Regions from separate parts of the Enterobacter chinensis genome, predicted to be linked through region 3. Evidence: predicted binding sites of a transcription regulator. Region 3 holds the regulator's gene; each other region holds the start of a gene.
The links. Region 3 encodes LexA, which represses DNA repair genes until DNA is damaged. Its sites were predicted from a motif close to TNCTGTATGTACATACAGNA; they were not measured.

Region 1: a site for LexA is predicted at 2,401-2,420, ahead of mutH (DNA mismatch repair endonuclease MutH). Genes of this name have one in related genera too.
Region 2: a site for LexA is predicted at 2,578-2,597, ahead of dinB (DNA polymerase IV). Genes of this name have one in related genera too.
Region 4: a site for LexA is predicted at 2,671-2,690, ahead of PYW49_RS06000 (DNA translocase FtsK 4TM domain-containing protein). Genes of this name have one in related genera too.

The regions. Positions count from the first base shown of each region.
Region 1 is NZ_JARDVI010000003.1:447,849-452,314, reverse strand. Features, by position in the region: gene ptsP (phosphoenolpyruvate--protein phosphotransferase) at 1-1,423, opposite strand, end outside; gene rppH (RNA pyrophosphohydrolase) at 1,436-1,966, opposite strand; gene mutH (DNA mismatch repair endonuclease MutH) at 2,650-3,342, shown strand; gene PYW49_RS11475 (YgdI/YgdR family lipoprotein) at 3,471-3,689, shown strand; gene PYW49_RS11470 (NADP(H)-dependent aldo-keto reductase) at 3,821-4,466, shown strand, end outside.
Region 2 is NZ_JARDVI010000002.1:833,854-838,319, reverse strand. Features, by position in the region: gene PYW49_RS08960 (NADH:ubiquinone reductase (Na(+)-transporting) subunit D) at 1-467, shown strand, start outside; gene nqrE (NADH:ubiquinone reductase (Na(+)-transporting) subunit E) at 474-1,070, shown strand; gene nqrF (NADH:ubiquinone reductase (Na(+)-transporting) subunit F) at 1,081-2,304, shown strand; gene nqrM ((Na+)-NQR maturation NqrM) at 2,307-2,507, shown strand; gene dinB (DNA polymerase IV) at 2,615-3,673, shown strand; gene pepD (cytosol nonspecific dipeptidase) at 3,729-4,466, opposite strand, start outside.
Region 3 is NZ_JARDVI010000009.1:64,367-68,832, reverse strand. Features, by position in the region: gene dinF (MATE family efflux transporter DinF) at 1-1,267, opposite strand, end outside; gene lexA (transcriptional repressor LexA) at 1,331-1,939, opposite strand; gene PYW49_RS21955 (diacylglycerol kinase) at 2,048-2,416, opposite strand; gene plsB (glycerol-3-phosphate 1-O-acyltransferase PlsB) at 2,571-4,466, shown strand, end outside.
Region 4 is NZ_JARDVI010000002.1:224,762-229,227, reverse strand. Features, by position in the region: gene cydD (heme ABC transporter permease/ATP-binding protein CydD) at 1-510, opposite strand, end outside; gene trxB (thioredoxin-disulfide reductase) at 625-1,593, opposite strand; gene lrp (leucine-responsive transcriptional regulator Lrp) at 2,138-2,632, shown strand; gene PYW49_RS06000 (DNA translocase FtsK 4TM domain-containing protein) at 2,768-4,466, shown strand, end outside.

The DNA.
Region 1 (4,466 bases), on a different contig from region 3:
AGGGAAAACCGCTCTGCAGCATGAACGGGATTTCTGTACGGTATAAGCCTATACCGTCAATGCGGCTGCCGAGCTTTTCTTCGTGCTCGGGGCTTAAACCGGCATTGAGCATGACTTTGATCCGCTCACCGCTCTTAAGCTGTGCGGGCAGGTTAACGTCATCTTCTGCCAGCTTGCTTAATTCATTCTCTTCGCTGATAAGACGCTGGTATTCCTGGAGCAGAACCGGCTCAGGATCGACCAACAGCTCACCGCGGTAGCCGTCGACCACCAGCGTACGGCGATGCAGTACCGACGGCTGGATATCCGCCCCCATAACGGTGGGAATACCCAGCGCGCGCACCATAATGGCGGCATGTGAGTTGGCTGCACCATCGCGCACCACGACACCGGCCAGCCTGTCCTGAGGCAGTTCAGCCAGCGTCGTTGCTGAGAGTTCGTCTGCGACCAGAACAAACCGTTTTGGCCAGGCATTCGCCCCCTGAATGGTGTCATCAAGGTGGAACAGCAGGCGTTGTCCGAGGGCCCGCAGGTCCCCTGCCCGCTCTTTCAGGTAACCATCGGTCAGCGCCGCGAATTGGTCGGCAAATTTTTCGATAACCTTCTTAACCGCCCACTCCGCGACCGAGCCTTTATCCACTTCTGCAAAAAGCTCACGGCGCAGACGCGCATCAGAGAGCAGGTGCGAATAAAGGTCGAAGATGGCCGCCGTCTCTTTTTGCGCGCCTGCGGCAAAACGCTTGCTGTAACGACGAAATTCATTCGCCGCCTCTTCCAGCGCGGCGGTAAGGCGCTCGCGCTCAAGCGCTTCATCAAGCGTAGAGGCTTCGTAAACCTGCTCCATTAACGGCAGCGTGGCGTCCATCCAGCCTTCGGCAATCGCCACGCCTGGCGATGCCGGAAGGGCACGAATGCGCGTATGGCGGTACTGGCCAAAAAGCGCGGCAAGCTGAGACTGGGAGAGGATCGCCGCCATCTGCGTGGCCAGCGTCACGAGGAAAGACTCTTCGCTTTCATCGTACTGACGTAGCTCACGCTGCTGGACAACCAACACGCCGAGCAACTGGCGACGCTGGATAATCGGCACGCCAAGGAAAGCGCGGAAGCGCTCTTCTTTTACGGAAGGGATGTATTTAAAGCTGGGATGTTTTTGCGCGTCAGCAAGGTTGATAGGTTCAGCCAGCCGTCCAACCAGGCCCACAATACCTTCGTCAAATGCGAGCGTGACGGTGCGTCCACGTGGTTTTTTCAACCCACGGGTTGCCATCAGGTAATAGCAGCGCCGATCGTGGTCGGCCAGATATACCGAACAGACCTCGGTCTCCATAGCAAGACAGATGTCAGTGACCAGAATATTCAGCGCCTCGTTCAGACGCGGAGCACTGGCCACCTTCTCGACTATTTCTCGCAAGCGGGTGAGCATGATTTGCGTAGCTTAACCTCTTTTACGTCGCCAGGCAGGTGTGCTCTGCGGCTTAGGCGGGATCTCCTGAAGCTGCATCACCACACTTGCAAACTCTTTCATCACCCTACGGTAAACATCGCGTTTAAATGACACGACCTGACGAACAGGATACCAATAGCTAACCCAGCGCCAGCCATCAAACTCCGGCGTACTGCTGGTTTGCATATTGATGTCTGAATCGTTGCCCACCAACTGCAACAGAAACCACTTCTGTTTCTGGCCGATACAAACCGGCTTTGTGTCCCAACGCACCAAACGTTTCGGTAACTTGTAACGCAACCAGTTGCGGGTCGAAGCCAGGATGCGAACATCTTTACGGCTTAAACCGACCTCTTCAAAAAGCTCCCGGTACATCGCTTGTTCTGGGGACTCTCCCGGATTGATCCCGCCTTGCGGGAACTGCCAGGAGTGCTGACCATATCGCCGGGCCCACATTACCTGGCCCTGACGATTACAAATTACTATTCCTACGTTCGGGCGGTAGCCATCGTCATCAATCACCGGACTACCCCAAACTAAACCTTATATATGAATGATTGTTTCACACTACAGGGAGGCGGTAAACCACTCTCTTACAGGGCTGCAACCTAATAACATTTGAATAACTCACAAATAAGTGCTGAGTTATGAACAGATGAGCGACAGTGAAGGGAATTTTATTCACCTTTTCTGTGGATATAGTTGTGAAGAAGTGTCTAATTACCGATGAACAACCTTCATCACCGCCTGACTCCCTCTTAAATCATATTTATGTAAAACCATTATTTTCATATAGTTATACACGTTTTCATCTACAAAAATCAGAATAGCGTGACGATCATCACATCAGGGATCGTCGTGCTGATGAAAGATCGAACAGCGTCGGTTTTATCCACAGATTGTGCCAATAAGTTAGTCACAATTTGTCTGAAAATTCGATTTTCATCGCACGTCAAGGCTGTAAATTGAAACAGTAGTCAGGGTTATACCCAGTTATCCCATTTTTCTGTGGATAACATGGTGTAAGATCCTGTTCATTGTCAGTGACCAGATTTGAACAACCCGTTTTCTGACGCGAGTGAAACGATTTCAAGCCGATAAAAAATCCTATAAATCATAGAGATGTCATATTGGTACAGAAAAAGTTAAACTCCATCCACAGGGGACAAATTCTTCGTTTATTTTTTAATCAAAAGGTTACCTCCATGCATCCGCTTACACCCTTGCTCTTACCTCCCTCTAGCGAGAACCTGTTGCTACAGCAGGCACAGCGCCTGGCAGGCTTTTCGCTTGGCGAGCTGGCGGCAATAGCGGGGCTTCAGATCCCGAAGGATCTGAAACGGGATAAAGGCTGGATCGGCATGCTGCTTGAGTTGTGGCTGGGTGCCAGCGCAGGGAGCAAACCTGAGCAAGATTTTGCCGCTCTTGGCGTAGAGTTAAAAACCATTCCTGTAGACCGCCAGGGGAAGCCCCTTGAAACCACCTTCGTCTGTGTTGCGCCATTAACCGGCAATACTGGCGTGACCTGGGAAACCAGCCACGTTCGCCACAAGCTAAAGCGCGTCCTGTGGGTACCGGTTGAAGGTGAGCGTCAGATCCCGCTGGCTGACCGCCGCGTTGGCGCACCGCTGCTTTGGAGTCCGAACGACGATGAGGAACATCAGCTGCGTCTGGACTGGGAAGAACTGATGGACATGATTGTTCTTGGGCAGGTTGAGCGCATCACCGCCCGACACGGAGAAGTGTTACAGCTGCGCCCAAAAGCGGCCAATAGCAAAGCGCTCACCGAGGCAATCGGTGCACAGGGCGAGCCAATACTGACCTTGCCGCGCGGTTTTTATCTCAAAAAGAATTTCACCGGCGCGCTTCTTGCCCGCCATTTTCTCTTAAAAACATAGTTTTTTACTTATTTTGCGAGCTCTCAAACATAATCACCTGGTTTTTAAGATTTTACCGCTTTCTCCTCTTGCTATATCGGGTTAAAACTAGACTATGATTTGATACGAGCCAGATGAGGACGATAACGATGAAAAAATGGGCAGTGTTAGTTTCAGCAGTCGGTTTAGCATTTGCCGTATCGGGCTGTAGTAGCGATTACGTCATGGCGACAAAAGATGGTCGAATGATCCTGACTGACGGTAAACCCGAAGTCGATGATGATACCGGTCTGGTCAGCTACCGCGACCAGGAAGGCAATAAAATGCAGATCAATCGCGACGAAGTGTCGCAAATTATCGAGCGATAATCAGAGAGAGGTCAGTAGCTTGCTGGCCTTTTTGATTTTTTTCTTCCCCTTTTGCTTCCCCTCTGCCATGTTTATATTCCTTTGTCGGGTACACCCTGACGCGGTCTATATGTCTTATGAGGAAGCCGGCTATGCATTATCACCGTATCCCCCACAGCGCACTGGAAATAAGCCAACTGGGGTTGGGCACGATGACATTTGGTGAACAAAACAGCGAAGCCGATGCCCATGCTCAACTCGATTATGCCGTCAGCCAGGGCATTAACCTGATTGATGTCGCAGAGATGTACCCTGTTCCGCCACGTCCGGAAACGCAGGGACTTACCGAAACCTACGTCGGTAACTGGCTGGCAAAACACGGTAACCGTGAAAAGCTGGTGATTGCCTCAAAAGTCAGTGGTCCCGCGCGCAACAACGATACCGGGATCCGTCCGAACCAAGTCCTCGATCGCAAGAATATCCGCGCCGCGCTGGATGCAAGCCTGAAGCGTCTGCAAACCGACTACCTCGATCTCTACCAGGTGCACTGGCCACAGCGCCCAACCAACTGCTTCGGTAAGCTCGGCTACAGCTGGAATGAGAGTGCCCCCGCCGTTACGCTACTGGAAACGCTGGAAGCGCTGACCGAGTGCCAGCGCGCGGGAAAAATTCGCTATATTGGCGTGTCTAACGAAACGGCCTTTGGGGTAATGCGCTATCTGCACCTGGCGGATAAACACGATCTGCCTCGCATCGTCACCATCCAGAACCCGTACAGCCTGCTTAACCGCAGCTATG
Region 2 (4,466 bases), on a different contig from region 3:
CCAGCATGTTTATCTCAATGATCCGCCACCACATTCCCAACAGCGTGAGGATCATCGTGCAGATGGCGATCATCGCCTCGCTGGTGATCGTGGTCGATCAGCTGTTGCGCGCCTTCGCTTATGAAACCTCCAAACAGCTCTCGGTGTTTGTCGGTCTTATCATCACCAACTGTATCGTCATGGGGCGTGCGGAAGCCTACGCCATGAAAATGCCCCCGCTGGCGAGCTTTATGGACGGTATCGGCAACGGCCTCGGCTACGGTGTGATCCTGCTGACCGTTGGGTTCCTGCGTGAGCTCATTGGCAGCGGCAAGCTGTTTGGCATCACGGTGCTGGACACGGTGCAGAACGGCGGCTGGTATCTGCCAAACGGGCTGTTCCTGCTGGCCCCTAGCGCATTTTTCATTATCGGTTTGCTGATCTGGCTGATTCGTACGTTGAGACCAGAACAGCAGGAAAAGGAGTAACCGACGATGGCTCATTACCTGAGTTTGTTTGTGCGTGCGGTGTTTGTTGAAAACATGGCGCTCGCGTTTTTCCTCGGCATGTGTACGTTCCTTGCGGTTTCCAAAAAAGTGTCGACGGCATTTGGACTGGGCGTGGCGGTGACGGTCGTGCTCGGGCTCTCCGTTCCCATTAACAATCTGGTGTACAACTTTGTGCTGCGGGACGGCGCGCTGGTGGAAGGCGTTGATCTCAGCTTCCTGAACTTCATCACCTTTATCGGGGTGATCGCGGCGCTGGTCCAAATCCTTGAGATGATCCTTGATAGGTATTTCCCGTCGCTTTACAACGCGCTGGGGATCTTCCTGCCGCTGATCGCGGTGAACTGCGCCATCTTTGGCGGCGTTTCGTTTATGGTTCAGCGTGATTACAACTTCAGTGAATCCGTAGTCTACGGTTTCGGCTCCGGTATCGGCTGGATGCTGGCGATTGTCACTATGGCGGGGATCCGCGAAAAAATGAAATATGCCAACGTGCCTGCGGGTCTGCGTGGCTTAGGGATCACCTTTATCACCACCGGGTTGATGGCGCTGGGCTTTATGTCCTTCTCCGGTGTGCAGCTATAAGGGCTAACAGATGGAAATTATCCTTGGCGTGGTGATGTTCACGCTAATTGTACTGGTGCTGTCAGGGCTCATTCTGGCGGCGCGCGCGAAGCTGGTGAATTCCGGCGACGTGGTGATTGATATTAACGACGAGCCGCAGAATCAGATCCGCACGCCGGCGGGGGATAAACTGCTCAACACGCTCTCCGGCAACGGCATTTTTGTCTCCTCAGCCTGCGGCGGCGGCGGCTCCTGCGGGCAGTGCCGCGTGACGGTAAAAGAGGGCGGTGGCGATATTCTGCCAACGGAGCTGGCGCATATCACAAAGCGTGAGGCAAAAGAGGGCTGCCGTCTGGCCTGCCAGGTCGCGGTGCGTCAGAACATGAAGATTGAGCTGCCGGAAGAGATCTTCGGCGTTAAAAAATGGGAGTGCGAGGTTATCTCTAATGATAACAAAGCCACCTTTATTAAAGAGCTGAAGCTGCGAGTACCGGAAGGGGAAGATGTCCCGTTCCGCGCCGGGGGATACATTCAGATTGAGTGTCCGGAGCACACTGTGGCGTATGCGGACTTTGACGTTCCGCAGGAGTACCGTGCCGACTGGGACAAGTTTAATATCTTCCGCTTTGTGTCGGAGGTGAAAGAGCCGACGCTGCGCGCTTACTCGATGGCCAACTATCCGGAAGAAAAGGGCATTATCATGCTCAACGTGCGTATCGCTACGCCACCACCGAATGTGCCGGACGCGCCGCCGGGGATTATGTCTTCTTATATCTGGTCGCTAAAACCGGGCGACAAAGTGACGATCTCCGGCCCGTTTGGGGAGTTCTTTGCGAAAGATACCGACGCGGAAATGGTCTTTATCGGCGGCGGTGCCGGTATGGCCCCGATGCGATCGCACATCTTTGACCAACTGAAGCGGCTTGGCAGCAAGCGTAAAATCAGCTTCTGGTACGGGGCGCGCTCGCTGCGTGAGATGTTCTATGATGATGAATTCGAACAGCTGGCGCGTGAAAACCCGAACTTTACCTTCCATGTGGCGCTCTCCGATCCGCAGCCGGAAGATAACTGGACCGGTTACACGGGGTTCATCCATAACGTGCTGTATGAAAACTACCTCAAACATCATGCCGCTCCGGAAGATTGCGAATTCTATATGTGTGGTCCACCGATGATGAACGCCGCCGTGATTAAGATGTTGAAAGATCTTGGTGTCGAAGATGAGAACATCATGCTCGATGACTTTGGAGGCTGACGATGCTGACGTTTCTGGCAACCTTTGTGGTTTTTGTGCTTGTCATCTTCGGTATGTCGTTAGGCTGGATCGTTAAGCGTAAAAGCATACAGGGCAGCTGCGGCGGGATATCCTCCATTGGGATGGAGAAGGTGTGCGACTGCCCGGAACCGTGCGATGCCCGTAAAAAACGCATGGCGCGCGAGCAGCAGCGCATTATTTAGTCTGGTAGGTCGGGTAAGGCGAAGCCGCCACCCGACAATTCTCACGCACACTTCTCAACCCTCATTTGTTTACTGTATACTTATCCAGTAATGAGTGAGGGCTTACTATGCGCAAAATTATCCATGTTGATATGGACTGCTTTTTTGCCGCAGTGGAGATGCGTGACAACCCGGCGCTGCGGGATATTCCCATCGCCATTGGCGGCAGCCGCGTGCAGCGGGGGGTCATCAGCACCGCAAACTACCCTGCGCGCAAATTTGGCGTGCGCAGCGCCATGCCCACGGCGATGGCCTTAAAGCTCTGCCCTCATCTCACGCTCCTGCCAGGCCGGTTTGACGCTTATAAAGAAGCCTCGGTTCATATTCGCGAAATCTTCTCCCGCTATACCTCTCTGATAGAGCCACTATCGCTGGACGAAGCCTATCTGGATGTGACCGACAGCGTGCATTGTCACGGCTCCGCTACGCTAATGGCTCAGGAGATCCGCCAGACGATTTTCAACGAGCTGAATCTGACCGCATCGGCGGGCGTGGCACCCGTTAAATTCCTCGCCAAAATTGCCTCCGATTTGAATAAGCCCAACGGCCAGTACGTCATCACGCCGGAAGAAGTACCTGCATTTTTAAAAACGCTGCCGCTCGGCAAAATCCCCGGGGTGGGAAAAGTCTCCGCCGCAAAGCTGGAAAGCATGGGATTACGCACCTGCGAAGATGTGCAGAGAAGCGATCTCGCTATGCTGCTCAAACGCTTTGGCAAGTTTGGCCGCGTGCTGTGGGAGCGCAGCCAGGGGATTGACGACCGTGACGTCAACAACGAGCGTCTGCGTAAATCCGTCGGAGTGGAACGCACGCTGATTGAAGATATTCACGACTGGCCGGAGTGCGAAACCATTATCACGGAACAGCTCTATCCTGAGCTGGAGCGACGCCTGGCAAAGGTAAAACCGGACCTGCTGATCGCGCGTCAGGGCATCAAGCTGAAGTTTAATGATTTCCAGCAGACCACGCAGGAGCACGTCTGGCCACGCCTGAATAAAGAAGATCTTATCGCTACCGCGAAAAAAGCGTGGGAAGAACGGCGGGGCGGGAGAGGGGTCAGGCTGGTGGGGTTGCACGTCACGTTGCTGGATCCGCAACTGGAACGACAGCTGGTATTAGGACTGTAGGTTGTATCCATCGTAGGCCCGGTAAGCGAAGCGCCACCGGGCATCAGACGGCGAATTACTTAGCAGGAATCGCTTTCAGCAGTTCAGTCAGCAGTGTCCAGTAATGGCCCACGCTTTCGATATGAACTTGCTCATCCGGCGAGTGCGGACCGGTAATGGTTGGCCCGATAGACACCATGTCCATGTCCGGATATGGTTTTTTGAACAGACCACATTCCAGACCCGCGTGGATAACCTGAATGTTCGGGGTGCTGTTGAACAGACGCTGGTAAGTTTCACGTACGAGTGCCATCACCGGAGAGCTTGCATCCGGCTGCCAGCCTGGGTAGCTGCCTTTAGCGGAGGTTTTTGCACCCGCCAGCGTACCCAGAGATTCAAGCATGCTCACCACATACTCTTTACCGCTGTCGATAAGCGAGCGGATCAGGCAGATGATTTCCGCGCTGTCGTCGCTCATGGTCACCACGCCCACGTTCAGAGAGGTTTCCACTACGCCTTTCGCCACGTCAGAGTTGCGGATCACGCCGTTTGGTGTCGCGTTCAGCAGCTGAACGAAGGTGTCACGGGACTGCGCGGTCAGCGCGGCTTTATCCGTGGAGACGGATTCCAGCACCACGGTCAGGTTCTTTTCTTTCGCTGACAGTTCGTTTTTCAGGATATCCAGGTACACGCTGGAAAGTTTTTTCAGCTCGTCCGCTTTTGCCGCCGGTACGGCCACGGTGGCGAATGCTTCACGTGGGATCGCGTTGCGCAGCGTACCGCCGTTGAAATCGACCAGACGCAGATCCAGCTC
Region 3 (4,466 bases):
ATATCCCCCGCAGCGAGAGGAAGACGGCAAGGGCCAGCCATAAACCGTGGTTACCAAGCCACGGGAGCGTCAGCAGCGTCAGGCCAAACCCTGCCGCAGCGACAGCCATGCTGTTACGCATTTCGGCTCCGCGCGTCGCACCAATAAACATGCCGTCCAGGAGATAACACCAGACGCCGACCACCGGTAAAATCACCTGCCAGATAAGGTAATGGCTCGCCAGCTCGCGCAGTGAAGAAAGAGAGGTGAGTAACGCAACGATCTGCTGGCCAAAACAGGCGTAAACCAGACCAAACGCCAGCGCGACCAGTCCCGACTGACGGCAGGCTGCCCGCCACACATCCTGGAGCTGCCCGCTTTCGCGCGCACCGTATGCCTGTCCAGAATGCGCTTCAACCGCATAGGCAAAGCCGTCCAGTGCGTAGGCAGTAAAGGTCAGGAGCGTCATCAATACCGCGTTGACCGCGACAATTTCTGGCCCCAGCCGGGCCCCGAAAACCGTCAGCGCGCCGAAACAGAGTTGAAGAAGCAGCGAGCGCAGCATGATGTCACGGTTGAGCGCCAGCAGCTTACGGATATTCCCACGCCATGCGGTTTTAAGCAGCGCAAGGGAGATCCCGCGCATCGCCAGAACACGCCAGACCATCCACAGACCAATAATAAAGGTCCCGTATTCTGCAATCGCAGTCGCCAGTGCCGCACCCCGCACGTTCATGTGCAGACCCATCACCAGCCAGATATCCAGCACAATGTTGAGAAGGTTACCCACCACCAGCAGAATCACTGGCGCACGGGCATACTGTACGCCCAGAAGCCACCCCAGCAGGACCAGGTTTGCCAGCGAGGCGGGCGCGCTGAGCCAGCGGATTTCAAGGAAACGTCGCGCCTGCTCCAGTACCGCCTCGCTGCCGCCCACGATATGGAGCGCAAGGTCAATCAGGGGAGCGCGCAGTAAAACGATTAACGCACCCGCACCAAGCGCAAGTATCAGCGGCTGCACCAGCGCGCGAGCCAGACGCAACGGATCTTTTGCACCATAAGCCTGTGCGGTAAGTCCGGTGGTACTCATGCGCAAAAAGAGCAGCAACATAAACAGGAAGCTGGTTGCCGTCGCGCCAATGGCCACGCCGCCAAGATAAACAGGGGAATCAAGATGACCAATAACAGCAGTATCGACCAGACCCAGCAAGGGTACGGTGATGTTGGAGAAAATCATCGGCAGAGCAAGACGCCACAATGCCTTATCTGATGCCGTCAGCAGTGACATGAAAAATACCGGGAGCAGGAAATGAATCAGGCTACAGCGGAGCCGTAGCCTGTCAGGAAGAGATTAGAGCCATTCACCGTTGCGAATGACCCCAACCGCCAGTCCTTCGATAGAGAAATTATGCTCACGGAGATCCACCACAATCGGGGAGAACTCATTGTTTTCAGGCAACAACTGGACGGTGTTACCCTGTTTTTTAAGACGCTTGACGGTGACTTCGTCATCGATGCGTGCGACCACAACCTGGCCATTGCGCACATCCTGCGTTTTGTGAACCGCCAGCAGATCGCCGTCAAGAATGCCGATGTCTTTCATCGACATACCGCTTACGCGCAGCAGGAAATCAGCGCTCGGTTTGAACATGGCTGGATCGACCTGGTAGTGGCCTTCAATATGCTGCTGTGCCAGTAAAGGCTCACCTGCAGCAACACGCCCCACCAGCGGAATGCCCGTCTCTTCTTCCACCAGCAGGCGGATACCGCGGGACGCGCCCGAAACAATCTCAATCACGCCCTTACGCGCCAGCGCTTTCAGGTGTTCTTCGGCAGCATTCGGAGAACGGAAGCCCAGACGCTGAGCGATTTCCGCACGCGTGGGTGGCATACCCGTCTGGCCGATATGATCCCGGATGAGATCAAACACCTCTTGCTGCCTGGTCGTTAACGCTTTCATTCCGCCCCCTGGGTGTATATACAGTTATGCTGTGAGTATATACAGTCAAAGGCGATTTTGGAACCAAAAACTGCACAAAAAACCAGGGACTTAATTATTCCTCGAGGCTCATCGGAAATGTGACCAAAGCAGCGTGACCCAGGTGATAACGGCGGTGATAATCGCCAGCAACACGGCAGCAGAGCCCATGTCTTTTGCCCGGCCAGAGAGCTCGTGGAAATCAGAACCTATACGGTCAACAACAGCCTCAATAGCGCTATTAAGAATTTCCACTATCATCACCAGAAGCACGGAGCCGATCAGAAGAACGCGTGTTATCGCATCAATATCAAGGAAACAAGCGATAATCACCGCGATGATAGCGGCGACGCCTTCCTGGCGAAAGGCGGCTTCATTGATCCACGCGGCACGGAAACCTTTCCAGGAATAGCCGGCGGCTTTGATGATTCGGGTTAACCCAGTGGTATTATTGGCCATTAAAAGAACCTTTTATTGGAAATAGCGTCAGTAACTACAGGAGCAGCGCGTTTCGCTGCCGCCTTAAGTATGACGGGTAACAACAGAAATTTTGCGCGCTTTCTGTTATCCTTGCGCCGCAATTGCATTATTAACCAGAGGCTTTACATCGTTTATGTCCGGCTGGCCACGAATTTACTACAAATTACTTAATTTACCATTAAGCATCCTGGTAAAAAGCAAGTCTATCCCAGCAGAACCCGCGCTGGAATTGGGGCTCGATACGTCACGTCCTATTATGTACGTTTTGCCTTATAACTCGAAGGCAGACTTACTGACGCTTCGCGCCCAGTGTCTGGCGCATGATTTACCTGACCCGCTTGAACCGCTGGAAGTTGACGGCACTCTGCTGCCGCGCTACGTGTTCATTCATGGTGGACCTCGCGTGTTTACCTATTACACGCCAAAAGAAGAGTCCATCAAGCTGTTCCATGACTATCTGGACCTGCACCGCAGCAATCCTGACCTGGATGTGCAGATGGTGCCGGTATCGGTGATGTTTGGTCGCCGCCCGGGTCGTGAAAAAGGTGAAGAGAATCCACCTCTGCGCATGCTTAACGGCATCCAGAAGTTCTTCGCGGTCTCCTGGCTGGGACGCGACAGCTTTGTGCGCTTCTCTCCTTCCGTTTCGCTGCGTCGAATGGCGGACGAGCATGGCACCGACAAGATCATCGCGCAAAAACTGGCGCGCGTGGCGCGTATGCACTTCGCTCGTCAGCGTCTGGCTGCCGTTGGGCCGCGTCTCCCGGCGCGTCAGGATCTGTTCAACAAGCTGTTGGCTTCCAAAGCGATTGCCCGCGCCGTTGAAGACGAAGCGCGCAGCAAGAAAATTTCACATGAGAAAGCGCAGCAGAACGCCATTGCGCTGATGGAAGAGATCGCAGCGAACTTCTCTTACGAGATGATTCGCCTTTCCGATCGTATTCTCGGCTTTACCTGGAACCGCCTCTACCAGGGCATCAACGTTCATAACGCCGAGCGTGTACGCCAGCTGGCGCATGACGGTCATGAAATTGTCTATGTTCCCTGCCACCGCAGCCACATGGACTACCTGCTTCTTTCTTATGTGCTCTATCACCAGGGGCTGGTACCGCCGCACATCGCTGCCGGCATCAACCTGAATTTCTGGCCAGCAGGTCCGATTTTCCGCCGCCTGGGCGCCTTTTTTATCCGTCGTACCTTCAAGGGCAACAAGCTCTACTCCACCGTTTTCCGTGAGTATCTGGGCGAGCTGTTCAGCCGCGGCTATTCCGTTGAGTACTTCGTCGAGGGCGGTCGTTCACGTACCGGACGTCTGCTCGATCCGAAGACCGGCACGCTGTCGATGACCATTCAGGCCATGCTGCGCGGCGGGACTCGTCCTATCACGCTGGTGCCAATCTACATTGGCTATGAGCATGTGATGGAAGTGGGTACTTACGCGAAAGAGCTGCGTGGGGCGACCAAAGAGAAAGAGAGCCTGCCGCAGATGCTGCGTGGCTTGAGTAAGTTACGCAACCTGGGCCAGGGCTACGTGAACTTTGGCGAGCCGATGCCGCTGATGACGTATCTGAACCATCACGTACCGGAGTGGCGCGAGTCCATCGATCCTATCGAAGCGATTCGTCCGGCCTGGCTGACGCCAACGGTTAACGGCATTGCGTCCGAGCTGATGGTGCGCATTAACAACGCCGGTGCGGCTAACGCCATGAACCTGTGCTGTACGGCGCTTCTGGCTTCGCGTCAGCGCTCGCTGACCCGTGAACAGCTCACAGAGCAGCTGGATTGCTATCTGGATATGATGCGCAACGTGCCGTATTCGGTTGATTCAACCGTGCCTTCTGCGACCGCCAGTGAGCTTATCGATCACGCGTTGCAGATGAACAAGTTTGAAGTCGAAAAGGACACGATCGGCGACATCATCATTCTGCCGCGTGAGCAGGCAGTGCTGATGACGTACTACCGCAACAACATCACCCATATGCTGATGCTGCCGTCGCTTATGGCGGCCATCATCACCCAGCATCGCCGC
Region 4 (4,466 bases), on a different contig from region 3:
CATCAGAATCAGCGCTGCCATCCAGTTAACCGGGAAGATGGCGATCACAATCAGCAGCGGAACAAAGACGGCAAGGGCCATTTGCGGCAGATAGCGCGCGTAGTAGTCGTGCATATCGTCAATTTGCTCGAGGATCAGCGTCGCCCAGCTTCCGGCCGGTTTACCCTGGATCCACGCGGGCCCGGCTTCCTGAAGACGATCGAGCACCTGACGGCGGATCTCGTAGCGGATATGCTGTCCGGCGTGGAAACCGACACGCTCACGCAGCCACACCACCCAGGCGCGCAGGACAAAAATCAGGATCAGGACAATAAAGGGCAGCAGGAGCGCTTCGCGCGGAATGTTCTCCATGATCATGTGATTAAGAATGCGGGCCAGCAGCCATGCCTGGGCAACAATCAACAGACCGCTGACGAATCCCAGGAGACGGGAAATCGTAAGCCAGCGGCGGGAAATAACGCTTTGCTGTTTCAGCCAGCGTGTTAACTCTTGTTGACGGGTTTTTTCCATTGCGTACTTTGCAGGTGACGTTATTAGAAATTGGGCAGCGCAATGTTACAACGGGGAGACAATAAAGGCGACTTATCGCCGCCTTTATTTACGTTTGTTACTGACTTGTAAAGATTATTTACTTTGTTCAGCCAGTCCATCGAGGTAGCGTTCAGCGTCCAGCGCGGCCATACAACCGGTGCCAGCAGAGGTAATCGCCTGGCGGTAAATGTGGTCCATCACGTCGCCGGCTGCGAACACGCCCGGGATGCTGGTCTGGGTTGCGTTACCGTGAATGCCGGATTGCACTTTGATGTAGCCGTTTTCCAGCTCCAGCTGACCGTCGAAGATAGCGGTGTTCGGGCTGTGGCCGATCGCCACAAACAGGCCCGCCACGTCCAGCGTTTCGACGTTATCGGTGTTCTGAGTATCACGAATACGCAGACCGGCAACGCCCATCTGGTCGCCCGTTACTTCTTCGAGGGTGCGGTTGGTGTGCAGCACGATGTTGCCGCTTGCCACTTTATCCATCAGACGTTTGATCAGGATCTTCTCCGCGCGGAAGGTATCGCGACGGTGGATCAGGTGCACTTCTGAGGCAATGTTCGCCAGATACAGCGCTTCTTCGACTGCTGTGTTGCCGCCGCCGATGACCGCGACCTTCTGATTACGGTAGAAGAAACCGTCACAGGTTGCGCAGGCTGAGACGCCGCGACCTTTGAACGCTTCTTCAGATGGCAGACCGAGGTAACGGGCAGAGGCACCGGTGGCGATGATCAGCGCGTCACAAGTGTATTCGCCGCTGTCACCCGTCAGGCGGAATGGACGGTTCTGCAGATCGACCTTGTTAATGTGATCGAACAGAATTTCGGTTTCGAATTTAGCGGCATGCTCGTGCATGCGTTCCATCAGTAGCGGCCCGGTGAGGTCGTTCGGGTCGCCTGGCCAGTTTTCCACTTCGGTGGTGGTGGTCAGCTGACCGCCTTTTTCCATGCCGGTGATTAATACCGGTTGCAGGTTAGCGCGTGCAGCATAGACCGCTGCGGTATATCCCGCAGGTCCAGAACCAAGGATTAGCAGCTTACTGTGTTTGGCCGTGCCCATGAGATCCCCATTGTTGTTGGCAGACATTTGGCTGGATTGTAGGGAATTTGTTGTCGTAAAAAAAGAGCGCAGCAATTTTGTTATCAATCCGTGTAATAGCTACGGACGATGAATGACGCGCGATAGCATCAGGCTTTCTCCTGAAAATCGGTCGTTTGTAAGGCAATAAAATGAGGATTAATACCCTGCCGTAATGAATATCCGGCATGTTGTACTAAAAAACGATGTTTTGCTTTGACAATCCCCTGCGCTTTTGCGAAAACATTCAAGGAAGAAAAAAAACCGCGTTAACCGTATGCCGCATAGGCATGCACGTAAATGCCATTTTTACCGGGTCAGTGAAATCTACGCATGGCGTGGACAGACGCCATACGTGATGTCGGTGACTGCCTTCGGGCAACGGTCTTCTTACCAACAGAACCCGAATCCGCATCGCGTCTAATACAAAACCAGGCGATGCGATGACTAACGGGTACAGGCTCTGAACAGTGATGTGCACAGGGTCCAGGCAGGAGTAGGGAAGGAATACAGAGAGACAATAATAATGGTAGATAGCAAGAAGCGCCCTGGCAAAGATCTCGACCGTATCGATCGTAACATTCTTAATGAATTGCAAAAGGATGGGCGTATTTCCAACGTCGAGCTTTCAAAACGTGTGGGACTTTCCCCGACGCCGTGCCTTGAGCGTGTGCGCCGACTGGAAAGACAGGGTTTTATTCAGGGCTATACAGCTCTGCTGAACCCGCATTATCTGGATGCCTCACTTCTGGTATTTGTTGAGATTACTCTGAATCGTGGTGCGCCGGATGTGTTTGAGCAATTTAACTCCGCTGTACAAAAACTTGAAGAAATTCAAGAGTGTCACCTGGTTTCCGGTGATTTCGACTACCTGTTGAAAACCCGTGTACCTGATATGTCCGCCTACCGTAAGCTGCTGGGGGAAACCCTGCTGCGTCTGCCAGGCGTGAACGACACCCGTACGTATGTGGTGATGGAAGAGGTCAAACAAAGCAATCGTCTGGTTATTAAGACGCGCTAACACGGAACAGGTGCAAAATCAGCGTAGTTTGATTACACTCCTGTTAATCCATACAGCAACAGTGCCGGGGACTCCCGGCGCTGTTGTCCGTTTTAGCAAACAGGCAGGACATGCCTGATACCTGGAGAGCCTTTTTTGAGCCAGGAATACACTGAAGACAAAGAAGTCACACTATCGAAGCTAAGCAGCGGACGTCGTCTCCTCGAGGCTTTGCTGATTGTTATTGCCCTTTTTGCCGTCTGGCTGATGGCAGCCTTACTCAGTTTCAACCCCTCAGATCCCAGCTGGTCACAAACTGCATGGCATGAGCCTATCCATAATTTAGGCGGCGTACCCGGTGCCTGGCTTGCGGACACGCTGTTTTTCATTTTCGGTGTGATGGCTTACACCCTTCCGGTCATTATCATTGGCGGATGCTGGTTTGCGTGGCGTCATCGTCAGAACGATGATTACATCGACTATTTCGCGGTTTCGCTACGCCTGATTGGTGCACTGGCGCTGATCCTTACCTCATGTGGGCTGGCGGCGATCAATGCGGATGATATCTGGTACTTCGCTTCAGGCGGGGTGATCGGTAGCCTGTTGAGTTCTGCGCTGCAGCCGATGCTTCACAGCAGCGGCGGCACGCTGGCGCTGCTGTGCATCTGGGCGGCTGGGCTGACGTTATTCACCGGCTGGTCATGGGTGAGTATTGCCGAAAAAATTGGCAGTTTTATCCTCACCATCCTGACCTTCGCCAGCAACCGTACCCGTCGTGACGATACGTGGGTTGATGAAGATGAGTACGAAGATGAAGAAGACGATGCTCCTGTGCAGCGTCGCGAGTCTCGTCGTGCGCGTATTCTGCGCGGCGCGCTGGCGCGTCGTCAGCGTGTTGCCGAGAAATTTGCTAACCCGCTAGGCCGTAAAACCGATGCAGCGCTCTTCTCCGGTAAACGCATGGATGAAGACGAGCAGGTGGCGTACCGCGCTGCGGGCGCTGCAGTCGATCCTGACGATGTACTCTTCTCCGGTAGTCGGGCCACGCCTGGTGACTTTGACGAATACGATCCGCTGTTAAACGGCCACTCGGTCACCGAGCCGGTTGCAGCAGCCGCAGCCGCGACGACCGCAGCCCAGGCCTATGCCGCGCCTGTTGAAGCCGTGATGCCATCAGCACCAGTTTCACCGCCGGAATCCGTTATTCAGCAGCCTCAGGTTGACTGGCAGACTGCACCCGGTGTTCACACCCCGGAACCGGTTATTGCGCCTGAACCTGAAAGCTACATCCCTGTGCAGCAGGAGCAGTGGCAGCAGCCTTATCAGCCGCAGCAGCCTGCGTATGAACCGCAAGATTACCCGCACTATGAACAACCTGTGGCCCAACCTTATCAGGAGTATGTGCCTGAACCGGTTGAACCTGTTCAGCCTTATGTTGAGCCGCAGCCTGAACCTGAAATCGTGGAAGAGGTAAAACCTTCTCGTCCACCTATGTACTATTTTGAAGAAGTTGAAGAGCGTCGTGCGCGTGAACGCGAGCAGCTGGCGGCCTGGTATCAGCCTGTGCCTGAACCGGTGCAGGAGCCGGTTACGAAAGCGCCTTCTGTTTCCGTTCCACCAGTCGACCCGACGCCTGCAATTGCTCCCGTAGCGGAAAGCGTGAAGCAGGCTACTGCGGCCGCTGCCGTGGCTGCACCTGTCTTTAGCCTGGCAACAGGGGGGGCGCCACGTCCTCAGGTGAAGGAGGGGATTGGTCCGCAACTGCCTCGCCCTAACCGCGTTCGCGTTCCAACCCGCCGCGAGCTTGCCTCTTATGGTATCAAGCTGCCTTCCCAGCGTATGGCCGAAGAGAAAG